DNA from 2 places in the Musicola paradisiaca NCPPB 2511 genome. Region 1 is predicted to be linked to the other one. Evidence: predicted binding sites of a transcription regulator. Region 1 holds the regulator's gene; the other holds the start of a gene.
The links. The regulator sigma-54, encoded in region 1, starts transcription at its own class of promoters, with help from an activator protein. The targets are predictions, from matches to a motif close to GTTGGCACANNTTTCGCTNT.
Positions count from the first base shown of each region.

Region 2: the regulator sigma-54 is predicted to act here: its motif matches at 3,965-3,984, upstream of glnA (glutamate--ammonia ligase).

Region 1 covers NZ_CM001857.1:4,210,570-4,217,176, forward strand. The annotation lists gene kdsC (3-deoxy-manno-octulosonate-8-phosphatase KdsC) at 39-605, shown strand; gene lptC (LPS export ABC transporter periplasmic protein LptC) at 602-1,171, shown strand; gene lptA (lipopolysaccharide ABC transporter substrate-binding protein LptA) at 1,149-1,757, shown strand; gene lptB (LPS export ABC transporter ATP-binding protein) at 1,774-2,499, shown strand; gene rpoN (RNA polymerase factor sigma-54) at 2,548-3,984, shown strand; gene hpf (ribosome hibernation promoting factor) at 4,008-4,295, shown strand; gene ptsN (PTS IIA-like nitrogen regulatory protein PtsN) at 4,384-4,872, shown strand; gene rapZ (RNase adapter RapZ) at 5,017-5,871, shown strand; gene npr (PTS phosphocarrier protein NPr) at 5,868-6,140, shown strand; gene rnk (nucleoside diphosphate kinase regulator) at 6,303-6,607, shown strand, end outside.
Region 2 covers NZ_CM001857.1:4,542,032-4,548,638, forward strand. The annotation lists gene fabY (fatty acid biosynthesis protein FabY) at 1-594, opposite strand, end outside; gene dtd (D-aminoacyl-tRNA deacylase) at 627-1,064, opposite strand; gene yihX (glucose-1-phosphatase) at 1,087-1,683, opposite strand; gene typA (ribosome-dependent GTPase TypA) at 1,866-3,689, opposite strand; gene glnA (glutamate--ammonia ligase) at 4,071-5,480, shown strand; gene glnL (nitrogen regulation protein NR(II)) at 5,684-6,607, shown strand, end outside.

The DNA.
Region 1 (6,607 bases):
TCCCCAGATCTGTACGACTTGAGCCAAGGAATGAGTGAATGAGTGAAATTCGGCCGCAAACCGACACCTGCTACGGCCCTGTGGAGACGCAGGTCATGAACCGCGCGCGCGATGTACGTCTGCTGATTTGCGATGTAGATGGCGTACTGTCCGATGGACTTATCTACATGGGTAATCAGGGCGAAGAACTGAAAGCGTTCAATGTCCGCGACGGCTATGGCATCCGTTGCCTGCTAACTTCGGGTATCGACGTCGCGATTATCACCGGCCGTTCGTCTCAGTTGCTGATCGATCGCTGCCAAACGCTGGGTATCACCCATCTTTATCAAGGACAATCCGATAAGCTTTTGGCCTTCCGCGAACTGTTGGATAAACTGTCGATCCAGGCCAGCCAGGTCGCCTATATCGGCGATGACCTGATCGACTGGCCGGTCATGGCCGAAGTGGGTCTAAGCGTAGCGGTTGCCGACGCTCACCCGCTGTTGCAGCCACGGGCTGATTATGTCACGCGCATCGCCGGTGGCCGCGGCGCGGTAAGAGAAATGTGCGACCTTATCCTACAGGCGCAGGATAAGCTTGATTTCGCCAAAGGGCTGTCGATATGAGTAATGTAAAACGCTGGCTGACGCTGTTGCTGGCATTGATCGCACTGGTGCTGATCGGGTTAAATCTGACCGACAGACAGGCCAGCACCGGCCCGGCGGAAGTACCCAGCAATGACCCTGCTTATACCATGCAGAAAAACATTACCGTGGTATATGACCCAACCGGAAAACTGAGCTACAAGCTGGTGGCGGAGAGTGCGGAACATTACAACGCCGACCAAAGCAGCCGCTTTACCTTGCCGGTGGCGACCATGTTCAACGAACTCGGGGTGGCGACCTGGTCGGTGCGTTCCGATCGCGCCACGCTGACAAAAGACCGGATGCTCTATCTTTACGGTCATGTGGAGGTCAACAGCCTCACCACTGATTCACAACTGGAACGTATCAAGACAGACAACGCCCAGGTCAACCTGATCACACAGGATGTCTCGTCGGATGATGAAGTCACCCTGTACGGCACTAACTTTACCTCTAACGGGCTGAAAATGCGTGGTAATCTGCGCAGCAAAACCGCTGAATTGATCGACAAGGTAAAATCTTATTATGAAATCCAACCTAAACAATAATGTGTTGCACAGCATCCTGGTCGCCAGCGCCCTGTTCGCCGTCAGCCTTCCGGCATTGGCGCTGACCGGCGATACCGATCAGCCCATCCATATCGATTCCGATCAGCAGGCGCTGGATATGCAGAGCAACGTGGTCACATTCACCGGCAACGTGATCGTGACCCAGGGTTCCATCAAGGTTCAGGCCGACAAAGTCGTGGTCACACGTCCGAACGGCCAGCAGGGCCATGAAATCATTGAAGGTTACGGCAACCCGGCGACCTTTTATCAGATGCAGGACAACGGTAAACCGGTAAAAGGACACGCGCAGAAAATGCGCTATGAACTGGACAAGCAGCTCGTCATTCTTACCGGCAACGCTTATCTGGAACAGCTTGACAGTAATGTCAAAGGCGATCGCATTACCTACCTGGTTCAACAACAACAGATGGAAGCCTTCAGCGACAAGGGTAAACGGGTAACTACCGTTCTGGTGCCGTCGCAATTGCAGGACAAGGGTACCCAGGCCAATCCGAATGGCGTTAAGCCTGCCGCAAGTCAGAGCAAACCCGGCGCCAGTCAGACCAAACCCGCCAAACAACAGTGAGTGACGCAAGTAACCCATGGCAACATTAATTGCAGAGAATCTGGCCAAAGCGTACAAGGGCCGCAAAGTGGTGGAAAACGTCAGCCTGAATGTGAATTCAGGCGAGATCGTCGGACTGCTGGGCCCTAACGGCGCGGGCAAAACCACTACGTTTTACATGGTCGTGGGGATCGTGCCGCGTGACGAAGGCCGCATCGTCATCGACGATGAAGACATCAGTCTGCTGCCGCTGCACGACCGCGCTCGCCGCGGCATCGGCTATCTGCCGCAGGAAGCGTCGATTTTCCGGCGATTAAGCGTCTACGACAACCTGATGGCCGTTCTGCAAATCCGCAAGGATCTGACCCGGGAGCAACAGCAGGATCGCGCCAACGAGCTTATGGACGAGTTTCATATTACTCACCTGCGCGATAATCTGGGACAATCACTGTCCGGCGGTGAACGGCGCCGAGTAGAAATCGCCCGAGCGCTGGCGGCCAACCCGAAATTCATTTTGCTGGACGAACCCTTTGCCGGCGTAGATCCCATTTCGGTCATCGATATCAAAAAAATCATCGAGCATCTGCGCGACAGCGGGCTAGGCGTGCTGATTACCGACCATAATGTTCGCGAGACGCTGGATGTCTGTGAACGTGCCTATATCGTCAGCCAGGGCCAGCTTATTGCCCATGGCTCACCAATAGATATACTGGCGAATGAACAAGTGAAACGGGTCTATCTGGGTGAAGGCTTCCGACTCTGATAAAACATTGTTTTTATTTATAATTAATAAAGGAAGTTAGCGCGAGTTATGAAGCAAGGTTTGCAACTCAGGCTTAGTCAGCAACTGGCTATGACACCGCAATTACAGCAGGCGATCCGTCTACTGCAATTGTCCACACTTGAACTCCAGCAGGAAATCCAACAGGCGCTGGAAAGCAACCCATTGCTGGAACAGGCTGACAACCATGAAGAAGTAGAAACGCAGGAAAGTAGCGACCACGAAACGCTGGACACCCGCGAAGCGCTGGAGCAGAAGGAAATGCCGGACGAGCTGCCGCTCGACGCCGCCTGGGATGAAATCTATACCGCAGGCACACCGTCCGGCACCAGTACCGATTATCGCGACGAAGAGCTGCCGGTCTATCAGGGCGAAACCACTCAGACGTTGCAGGATTATCTGATGTGGCAGGTGGAACTGACGCCGTTCTCCGATACCGATGCCGCCATTGCAACCTCAATCGTCGATGCAGTCGACAATACCGGCTATCTGACGGTTTCGCTGGAGGATATCCGCGACAGCATCGGCGACGACAGCCTCACGCTGGAAGAGGTGGAGGCCGTACTGAAACGAGTGCAGCGCTTCGATCCCGTCGGCGTCGGCGCCCGCGACCTGCGCGAATGCCTGCTGGTACAGTTATCCCAGTTTGATGAAAAAACCACGCCGCGGCTGGCCGAAGCCAGAATGATCGTCAGCGAATATCTGGATCTGCTGGCCAACCATGATTTCCGGATGCTGATCCGTTCCAGTCGAATGAAGGAAGAAACGCTGAAAGAAGCGTTGGCGCTGATCCAATCGCTCGACCCGCGCCCCGGCCAGTCCATCAATACCGGCGAATCGGAATACGTGATCCCGGATGTCCTGGTTCGCAAGATCCAAGGTCATTGGGCGGTGGAGCTGAATACCGACAGCGTGCCCAGACTACAGATCAACCAGCAGTACGCCGCACTCGGCAACAACGCCCGTAACGACAGTGACGGTCAGTTCATCCGCAGCCATTTGCAGGAAGCCCGCTGGCTGATCAAAAGCTTGGAAAGCCGCAACGACACGTTGCTGAAAGTCACCCGCTGCATCGTAGAACAGCAGCAGGCGTTTTTTGAACATGGCGAGGAATTCATGAAACCCATGGTACTGGCGGATATCGCTCAGGCCGTGGATATGCACGAGTCCACCATCTCCCGCGTGACAACCCAAAAATTTCTACATAGCCCGCGGGGCATTTTCGAATTGAAGTATTTTTTCTCCAGCCACGTCAACACCGACAGCGGCGGCGAAGCGTCATCCACCGCCATCCGTGCGCTGGTCAAGAAACTGATTGCAGCGGAAAACCCTGCAAAACCTCTGAGCGACAGCAAGCTGACCACCCTACTCTCCGAACAGGGCATTATCGTGGCGCGGCGCACTGTAGCAAAATATCGCGAGTCTTTATCCATCCCGCCGTCGAATCAACGTAAACAGCTGGTTTGACCCATACTGAGAAGGAAGACGATATGCAGCTGAACATTACCGGACACCATGTCGAAATTACTGACTCCATGCGCGAGTTCGTCACATCGAAATTCGCCAAACTTGAGCAATACTTTGATCGAATTAATCAGGTGTATGTGGTGTTGAAAGTGGAGAAAATCCAGCATATTGCCGACGCCACCATCCATGTGAACGGCGGCGAGCTGCATGCCACCTCAGAAGCGGAGGATATGTATGCCTCCATCGATCTGTTGATCGATAAGCTGGCAAGGCAGTTGAACAAGCATAAGGATAAACTGAAACAACACTGATTCTGCCACCTTCAGGCGTAGGGACGGCCGGGCCTGCCGCACGGCGGGCCGATAACCGGAGGCAAAAGTGTCATTAAGTGAAAGCAATATGAACAACGAGCCCGTTATTCAACTCAGCGCCGTACTCCGCAAAGAGTGTACCCGTAGCGCCGTTCACTGCCAGAGCAAAAAGCGCGCCCTGGAAATCATCAGTGAACTGGCTGCCAGGCAGCTCAATCTGCCGCCGCAAATGATCTTTGAATCCATCCTGACGCGGGAACGCATGGGCAGTACCGGTATTGGTAACGGTATCGCCATTCCACATGGAAAACTGGAAGACGAAAACACACTGGGGGCAGTAGGCGTCTTCATTCAGCTGGAACATCCAGTGGCGTTTGACGCCATCGACAATCAGCCCGTCGATCTGCTTTTTGCCTTGCTGGTTCCTGCTGAACAATGTAAAACCCATTTACATACCTTGTCCCTCGTTGCCAAGCGGCTGGCGGACAAATCTGTATGCCGTCGGCTACGCGCTGTGCAGAACGATGATGAGCTGTACCACATCATGACCGACCAGGATCTCGCCGATCACACCTGATGTGTTCGGATTCGGGTAGCAATTATCTCGGACGTCCCTGCGACCGGCGGACGCCCACTCGGAACCGGCAGAGCCGGATAACAAATACATGTGCTAACTGTGGCGGTGGACATTCACCATCCCGCTGCCCGGGGGAGTCGTCAGATGGTGCTGATGATTGTCAGTGGTCGTTCAGGTTCGGGAAAATCCGTGGCTCTACGTGCGCTGGAAGACATGGGATTCTACTGTGTGGACAACTTGCCGGTGGTGCTGCTGCCGGAGCTGGCGTGTACGCTGGCGGAGCGCAACATTTCCGCAGCGGTCAGTATCGATGTCCGCAATATGCCGGAAACGCCAGAAGTTCTGGAACAGGCGCTGACCAGATTGCCCCAGAGCTTTTCCCCGCAGTTGTTGTTCCTCGACGCCGATCGCAACACATTAATCCGCCGTTACAGCGACACGCGCCGGCTCCACCCGCTTTCCAGCAAAAACCTGTCGCTGGAAAGCGCCATTGATGAAGAAAATGATCTGCTGGAGCCGCTGCGTTCACGCGCCGATCTGATTATCGACACCTCGGAAATGTCAGTGCATGAGCTGGCGGAAATGCTACGGACGCGGCTGTTGGGCAAGCGCGAACGTGAACTGACCATGGTGTTCGAGTCCTTTGGCTACAAGCACGGCATTCCCATTGATGCGGACTATGTATTTGACGTGCGCTTCCTGCCCAACCCGCATTGGGATCCTAAACTGCGCCCCATGACCGGGCTGGACAAGCCGGTCGCTGCATTTCTGGATCGCCACACCGAGGTGCATAACTTCATCTATCAAACCCGCAGTTATCTCGAACTCTGGCTGCCGATGCTGGAAACCAATAACCGCAGCTATCTCACGGTGGCAATTGGTTGTACCGGCGGCAAACACCGTTCCGTCTACATTGCCGAACAATTGGCGGATTATTTCCGCTCCCGCGGCAAGAATGTGCAATCCCGCCATCGCACGCTGGAAAAACGCAAATCATGACCGTCAGGCAAACCGTTGAAGTCAAAAACCGCCTGGGCATGCACGCCAGGCCGGCCATGAAACTGTTCGAACTGGTGCAAAGTTTTGATGCCGAAGTGCTGTTGCGTAACGAAAGCGGTACCGAAGCCGACGCCAGCAGCGTCATCGCCATGTTAATGCTGGACTCCGCTAAAGGGCGTTACATTGAAGTGGAAGCCACCGGCCCAGACGAAGAACAAGCATTAGCGGCCGTCATTCAGCTGTTTGAGGCAGGGTTTGACGAAGATTAAGCTACCGTCACCCGATATAAGCAGCCGTTGTGGCTATTCGTGATCGAGATCTCTTCCTTTTTCTGCGACCAGCACCTAGCATCCGCTCATCACTGTTTTTTACATCCCCCCGCCATTCGTTGCGGGGGGATTGCTATTTGTCACAAACCGCTGGAGATAAACATGGATAAACCACACCTGACGATTAACGAGCTGGATGCCGAGCGCCTGGATGCGCTACTGGAACAATCCGCTTTTGCCGGTACCGACGTTGCGCAGGCACTGAATGCGGAGCTGGATCGGGCGCACATCGTCGCACCGGTTGAGATACCGCCCGATGTGGTCACCATGAACAGCCGGGTACGATTCCGGGATTTGTTGACGTGTGAAGAACACATCCGCACGCTGGTTTACCCGGCAACACTGAAGGATAGCAGCGAGCAGATTTCCGTGATGGCGCCGCTGGGAGCCGCCTTGTTGGGGATGCA
Region 2 (6,607 bases), 330 kb from region 1:
ATTCTGATTTCCGGCTTCCGGCATGGTGGTGATGAATTTTTGTCCGGTGTACTGGCTGATGCGAACCCCCATCTTGTCGCTGAGGGGAATATGATTGTGCCAGGCTTGCTGCAGTTGGGCGCACCACTCAGGCCGGTGCAAAATGTCATCCAGCGAGGCGACCGGTTTTATCATCAGGAAATGGCGCACCGGCGTCGTCAGCGGCGTGGTGATTTCCCCTTGATTGACAAACCCCAGTCGGGCGAAGAAATCCACCGCATCCTCGCGGGCGCTACATACTACGCGCTTCACCCCCTCCTGACGCGCCACGGACTCCAGTGCCAGGGCAATCATGGCCCCCAATCCTTTGCGCCTCACATCAGGGCGTACAGCCAGAAAACGGATGGATGCTTCATTGTCAGCATTGATAGAAAGACGCCCTACTGCCATCAGATTTCCCTGTTCATCGACCAGCGTCTGATGATGCGCCAACGCATCGTAGGCATCCCGTTCCGACCCTAATGGCTGATTCAAGGGTTTACGCAGCATTTCCCAACGAAAGTAGTAGTAGGCATCCAGATCTTCCGCGCTTTCCGGTACTTTCAGGTAGTACATACTCGCCTCACTCAACACATCGCTCGGGGGATTCAAACCTGCAACCAGAAAGTCACCGGCCCGTCATTCACCAACGCAACTTTCATCTCTGCGGCGAAACGGCCGGTCTCCGTCGTCAGGCCGCGCTCACGACATTGACCAATGAAATACTGATATAAACGTTCGGCCTCATCCGGCGCGGCTCCGCGGGAAAAACTGGGGCGCATACCCTTCTGTGTATCCGCCGCCAGAGTAAACTGCGATACCACCAACAGGCTACCGCCCGCCTGCTGAACATTCAGGTTCATTTTGCCGTGCTCATCGCTGAAAATCCGATACCCCGTCACTCGCTCACATAACCGGGATGCTTTCCGTTCGTCGTCACCCTGTTCCACTCCCAGCAAAACCAGCAACCCGGCGCCGATTTCGCCAACCACATCGCCATCCACTGTCACGCTGGCGCCGGACACTCGTTGAATCAATGCAATCATAAAAAGGATATACCTCCAGCCTTCATTCCTGTCGGGCAAAAAAATCAGGCACAACCTGTCGATCATGAACCTGAACAGCCTGAATGCCGAGTGCCTGTGCCGCGACGACGTTCGCTTCATTATCGTCGAAGAACAACACCTCACTCGCGCCCACCCCTTCTTCCCGCAATACATGGCGATAGATATCCGCCTCGGGCTTACGCAACCCGAGATCCTGCGACAAGTACATCCGGTCGGCTGCCGCAACAACCTCTGGGTATTCCGTAGGCCAGAATTCACAGTGCAAACGATTGGTATTGGAGAGAATGACCACCCGATGCCCGTCATGCCGCAGGCGGTGCATAATGTCCACCACTTCCCGGCGTAAGCCGATAAAGATAGCCTGCCATCCCATAGCAAACTGTTCATAACTGAGCGTAATCCCCATTTCATGGCAAAGCTGCGAGGCAAATGTTTCATCGCTGATTTCGCCGCGTTCGTGCTGTTGAAACGTTGGCCCCATAACAAAGCGCTCACGCAGGGTCGCCAACGGCGCACCGCTCAGAGTGCTCCAGACGCCCAATACGCGATTGAAATCAATATCAATCACAACATTGCCCAAATCAAAGATATACAACATGCGGCCTCCTGAGATTCGCCCCGGAGTTTCACTGTAACGGGAAAAAACCACGCTGGATAGGGAGGAGAAAGGATAATAACAGGCGCTAAAATAGTGCAGTTTACGGACGTTCTTCGGCTTAAGCCGGTATAAAAAGCAAAAGGCCCCAAAATGGGGCCTTATTTCAGTTCAGCGAAAAAAGATCACTCTTCCTTGCTGGAACGATTGGCGCGACGGCGATCGTTTTCCGTCAGGTGGCGCTTGCGCAGACGAATCGACTGCGGGGTAACTTCCACCAGCTCGTCATCGTCAATAAACTCCAGCGCCTGCTCCAGCGACATTTTCACCGGCGGAACCAGCACGGTGGCCTCATCCGTACCGGAGGCACGCATGTTGGTCAGCTTTTTACCGGTCAGGCAGTTTACCGTCAGGTCGTTGGAACGAGTATGGATACCAATAATCTGGCCTTCATACACTTCGGCGCCGTGACCCAGGAACAATTTGCCGCGATCCTGCAGGCTGAACAGCGCATAGGCGACTGCTTTACCCTGACCGTTGGAGATCAGTACGCCGTTCTGACGCTGACCGATTTCACCTGGGCGGATGTCATCGTAGTGACTGAACGTGGAATACAGCAGACCGGTACCGGACGTCATGGTCATAAAATCGGTACGGAAGCCGATCAAACCACGGCTCGGGATGACGTAATCCAGGCGAACACGTCCCTTGCCATCCGGGATCATGTCGCGCATTTCGCCTTTACGCAGACCCAGTGCTTCCATGACGGAACCCTGGTGCTGTTCTTCGATATCCACAGTAACTTGTTCAAACGGTTCCTGGCGGCGACCGTCGATGGTACGGAAGATAACTTTCGGACGGGAAACCGCCAGTTCGAAACCTTCACGACGCATGTTTTCAATCAGAACAGACAGGTGCAGCTCACCACGACCGGACACACGGAAAGCATCCGGGTCTTCGGTTTCTTCTACGCGCAGTGCGACGTTATGCACCAATTCCTTACGCAAACGATCCAGAATCTGGCGAGAAGTCACGAACTTGCCTTCTTTACCGCAGAAAGGCGAGGTATTAACGCAGAAGAACATGGTTACTGTCGGTTCATCCACAGACAGAGCCGGCAGCGCTTCCACATTCGCGGTGTCGCACACGGTATCGGAGATGTTCAGATCGCCAAGGCCGGTAAGCGCAATGATGTCGCCCGCTTCCGCCTTGTCGCTCTCGATACGTTGCAGCCCCAGATGGCCCAGCACCTGGCCGACTTTGGCATTACGCACTTTACCGGTGCTGTCGATGATGCTGACCTGCTGATTCGGCTTCACCACGCCGCGCTTGATACGACCAATACCGATGACACCCACGTAGTTGTTGTAATCCAACTGGGAGATCTGCATTTGGAATGGGCCGTTGAGATCCACATTTGGCGCTTCAACATGTTTTACGATCGCTTCAAACAGCGGCGTCATGTCTTCCGCCATGTCGTTATGATCCAGACCGGCAATGCCGTTCAACGCGGAAGCGTAAACAATCGGGAAGTCCAGTTGCTCGTCGGTAGCGCCCAGATTGACGAACAAGTCGAAAACCTGATCCACAACCCAGTCCGGGCGGGCGCCGGGGCGGTCAACCTTGTTGATGACCACGATGGGCTTCAATCCGTAGGCAAAGGCTTTCTGGGTCACGAAGCGCGTTTGCGGCATCGGGCCGTCCATCGCATCCACCAGCAGTAATACGGAATCCACCATGGACATCACACGCTCCACCTCACCGCCAAAGTCGGCGTGTCCTGGGGTGTCTACGATATTGATGCGATAGCCATTCCAGTTAATGGCGGTGTTTTTCGCGAGGATGGTAATCCCGCGTTCTTTTTCAAGGTCATTGGAGTCCATCACACGTTCGGTAAGTTCTGTACGCTCACCCAGCGTTCCGGATTGTTGCAGCAGTTTGTCAACCAGGGTGGTTTTTCCATGGTCAACGTGCGCAATAATAGCGATGTTACGCAAATTTTCGATCACAGCTTTGCCTCAGGCATTTAGAAATAGCGCGCTATTGTACACGTATTAATCGAGCGACAGAACAAGATCACAATCATCTATCCAAAACAACCTGTAACCCTCTGCGCTGTGATCCCCTTCACGGTGCAAAAATCGTGCACCCGGCTTACCTTAATGCACCAAAATGAATCAATAACACCAAAACGGAGCACCATTTTGGTGCTTATAATTTTTATGGTGCAGCTATCGATGACACAAAAACCAGTTGGAACGCACTTCAGCGGTATACAGACAAAGTTGGCACAGTTTTAGCTATAACTTAATCACGGTAACAACATCATTCATTCCGCAACGATATTCGTTCCACGACGATATAAATGACACAATCGGGAGAGCTTAAGTATGTCAGTAGAACACGTTTTGACGATGCTGAAAGAACATGAGGTGAAGTTCGTCGATCTTCGCTTCACGGACACCAAAGGTAAGGAGCAGCACGTCACCATTCCAGCTCATCAAGTTGACGCTGACTTCTTCGAAGACGGCAAAATGTTTGATGGCTCCTCGATTGGCGGCTGGAAAGGCATCAACGAATCCGACATGGTGTTAATGCCAGACGCCACCACTGCTGTTCTGGATCCGTTCTACGAAGAATCTACGCTGATCATCCGTTGTGACATCCTGGAACCAGGCACCATGCAGGGCTATGATCGCGACCCGCGTTCCATCGCCAAGCGTGCCGAAGATTTCCTGCGTTCTTCCGGCATCGCAGACACCGTGCTGTTTGGGCCTGAACCCGAATTCTTCCTGTTTGACGACGTGCGTTTCGGCAGCAGCATCTCCGGTTCCCACGTTGCTATCGACGACATCGAGGGCGCCTGGAACTCCAGCACCAAATACGAAGGCGGCAACAAAGGCCACCGTCCGGCAGTAAAAGGCGGCTACTTCCCGGTTCCGCCGGTAGATTCATCACAGGATCTGCGTTCCACCATGTGTCTGACCATGGAACAAATGGGCCTGGTCGTCGAAGCTCACCACCACGAAGTGGCGACTGCCGGTCAGAACGAAGTGGCTACCCGCTTCAACACGTTGACCAAAAAAGCCGACGAAATTCAGATCTACAAATATGTCGTGCACAACGTTGCCCATGCATTCGGTAAGACTGCGACATTTATGCCGAAACCGATGTTCGGCGATAACGGTTCCGGTATGCACTGCCATATGTCTCTGGCTAAAGACGGCGCTAACCTGTTCTCCGGCGACAAATACGGCGGCTTGTCCGAAACGGCGCTGTACTACATCGGCGGCGTTATCAAACATGCTAAAGCCATCAACGCACTGGCCAACCCGACCACCAACTCTTACAAACGTCTGGTTCCAGGTTACGAAGCACCGGTTATGCTGGCTTACTCCGCCCGTAACCGTTCCGCCTCCATCCGTATTCCGGTGGTTGCAAGCCCGAAAGCGCGCCGCATCGAAGTGCGTTTCCCGGATCCGGCTGCCAACCCGTACCTGTGCTTCTCTGCACTGCTGATGGCTGGTTTGGACGGCATCATCAACAAGATCCACCCGGGCGATGCCATGGACAAGAACCTGTACGATCTGCCGGCTGAAGAAGCCAGCGCAATCCCGCAGGTTGCCGGCTCTCTGGAAGAAGCGCTGAATGCGCTGGATGCAGACCGCGAGTTCCTGACCCGCGGCGGCGTATTCACCGACGATACTATCGATGCTTACATCGAACTGCGTCGCGCTGAAAACGACCGTGTTCGCATGACTCCGCACCCGGTTGAGTTCGAACTGTACTACAGCGTGTAACACCCGCGCCTGGACGGCAGGAAAAGAAAATGATGCCAATGCTGCCGTCCGCAAAACGTTTTTTCTTTATGTTTATTTTTGTTGCCGTGGAAACTTTTCAGCCCATCTTCGGATGGGCTTTTTTCTCCACTCAACATCTTACGGTTGCTACTTAAACTACAATCCAGAATAGTGTGCACTACAATGGTGCGGGAGTCTGCGTTATGGCAACAGGCACGCTGCCCGATGCTGGGCAGATCCTAAATTCTTTAATAAACAGTATTTTATTACTGGATAAAGATCTGGCTATTCACTACTCCAACCCGGCGGCGCAGCAACTTCTGGCGCAAAGCTCGCGCAAGCTGTCAGGAACGCCGCTACCGGAACTGTTGGGCTATTTTTCGCTGAATTTGGATCTGATGCGAGAAAGCCTCGACTCAGGGCAAGGCTTTACCGATAACGAAGTCACCCTCGTGGTGGACGGCAAGGCGCATATCATGTCCATCACCGCTCAGCGTATACAGAATGACTTCATCCTGATGGAAATGGCGCCAATGGATAACCAGCGTCGGCTCAGTCAGGAACAACTGCAACATGCCCAACAGCAAGCAGCCCGGGATTTGGTACGCGGGTTGGCGCACGAAATCAAAAATCCTCTGGGCGGACTGCGCGGCGCGGCGCAATTGCTCTCCAAAGCGCTGCCCGATCCCGCGCTGATGGAATACACCAAGGTCATCATTGAGCAGGCCGATCGCCTGCGCAATCTGGTCGACAGGTTACTCGGCCCGCAACAACCCGGTTTGCACGTTACGCAAAGCATTCATCAGGTGGCGGAACGGGTTTTTCAGCTGGTTTCGCTGGAAAAGGCCGATAACGTTACTCTGGTTCGGGACTATGACCCCAGCCTGCCGGAACTCATGCATGACCCGGATCAAATAGAGCAAGTTCTGCTGAATATCACCCGCAATGCTCTGCAGGCACTGGGGGCAGAAGGCGGCACCATCACGATACGAACCCGTACCGCTTTTCAGCTGACTCTGCATGGCGTGCGCTATCGGTTGGTCGCCCGTATCGATATCGAAGACGATGGCCCCGGTGTTCCCGCTCATTTGCAGGATACGCTGTTCTACCCGATGGTGAGTGGTCGC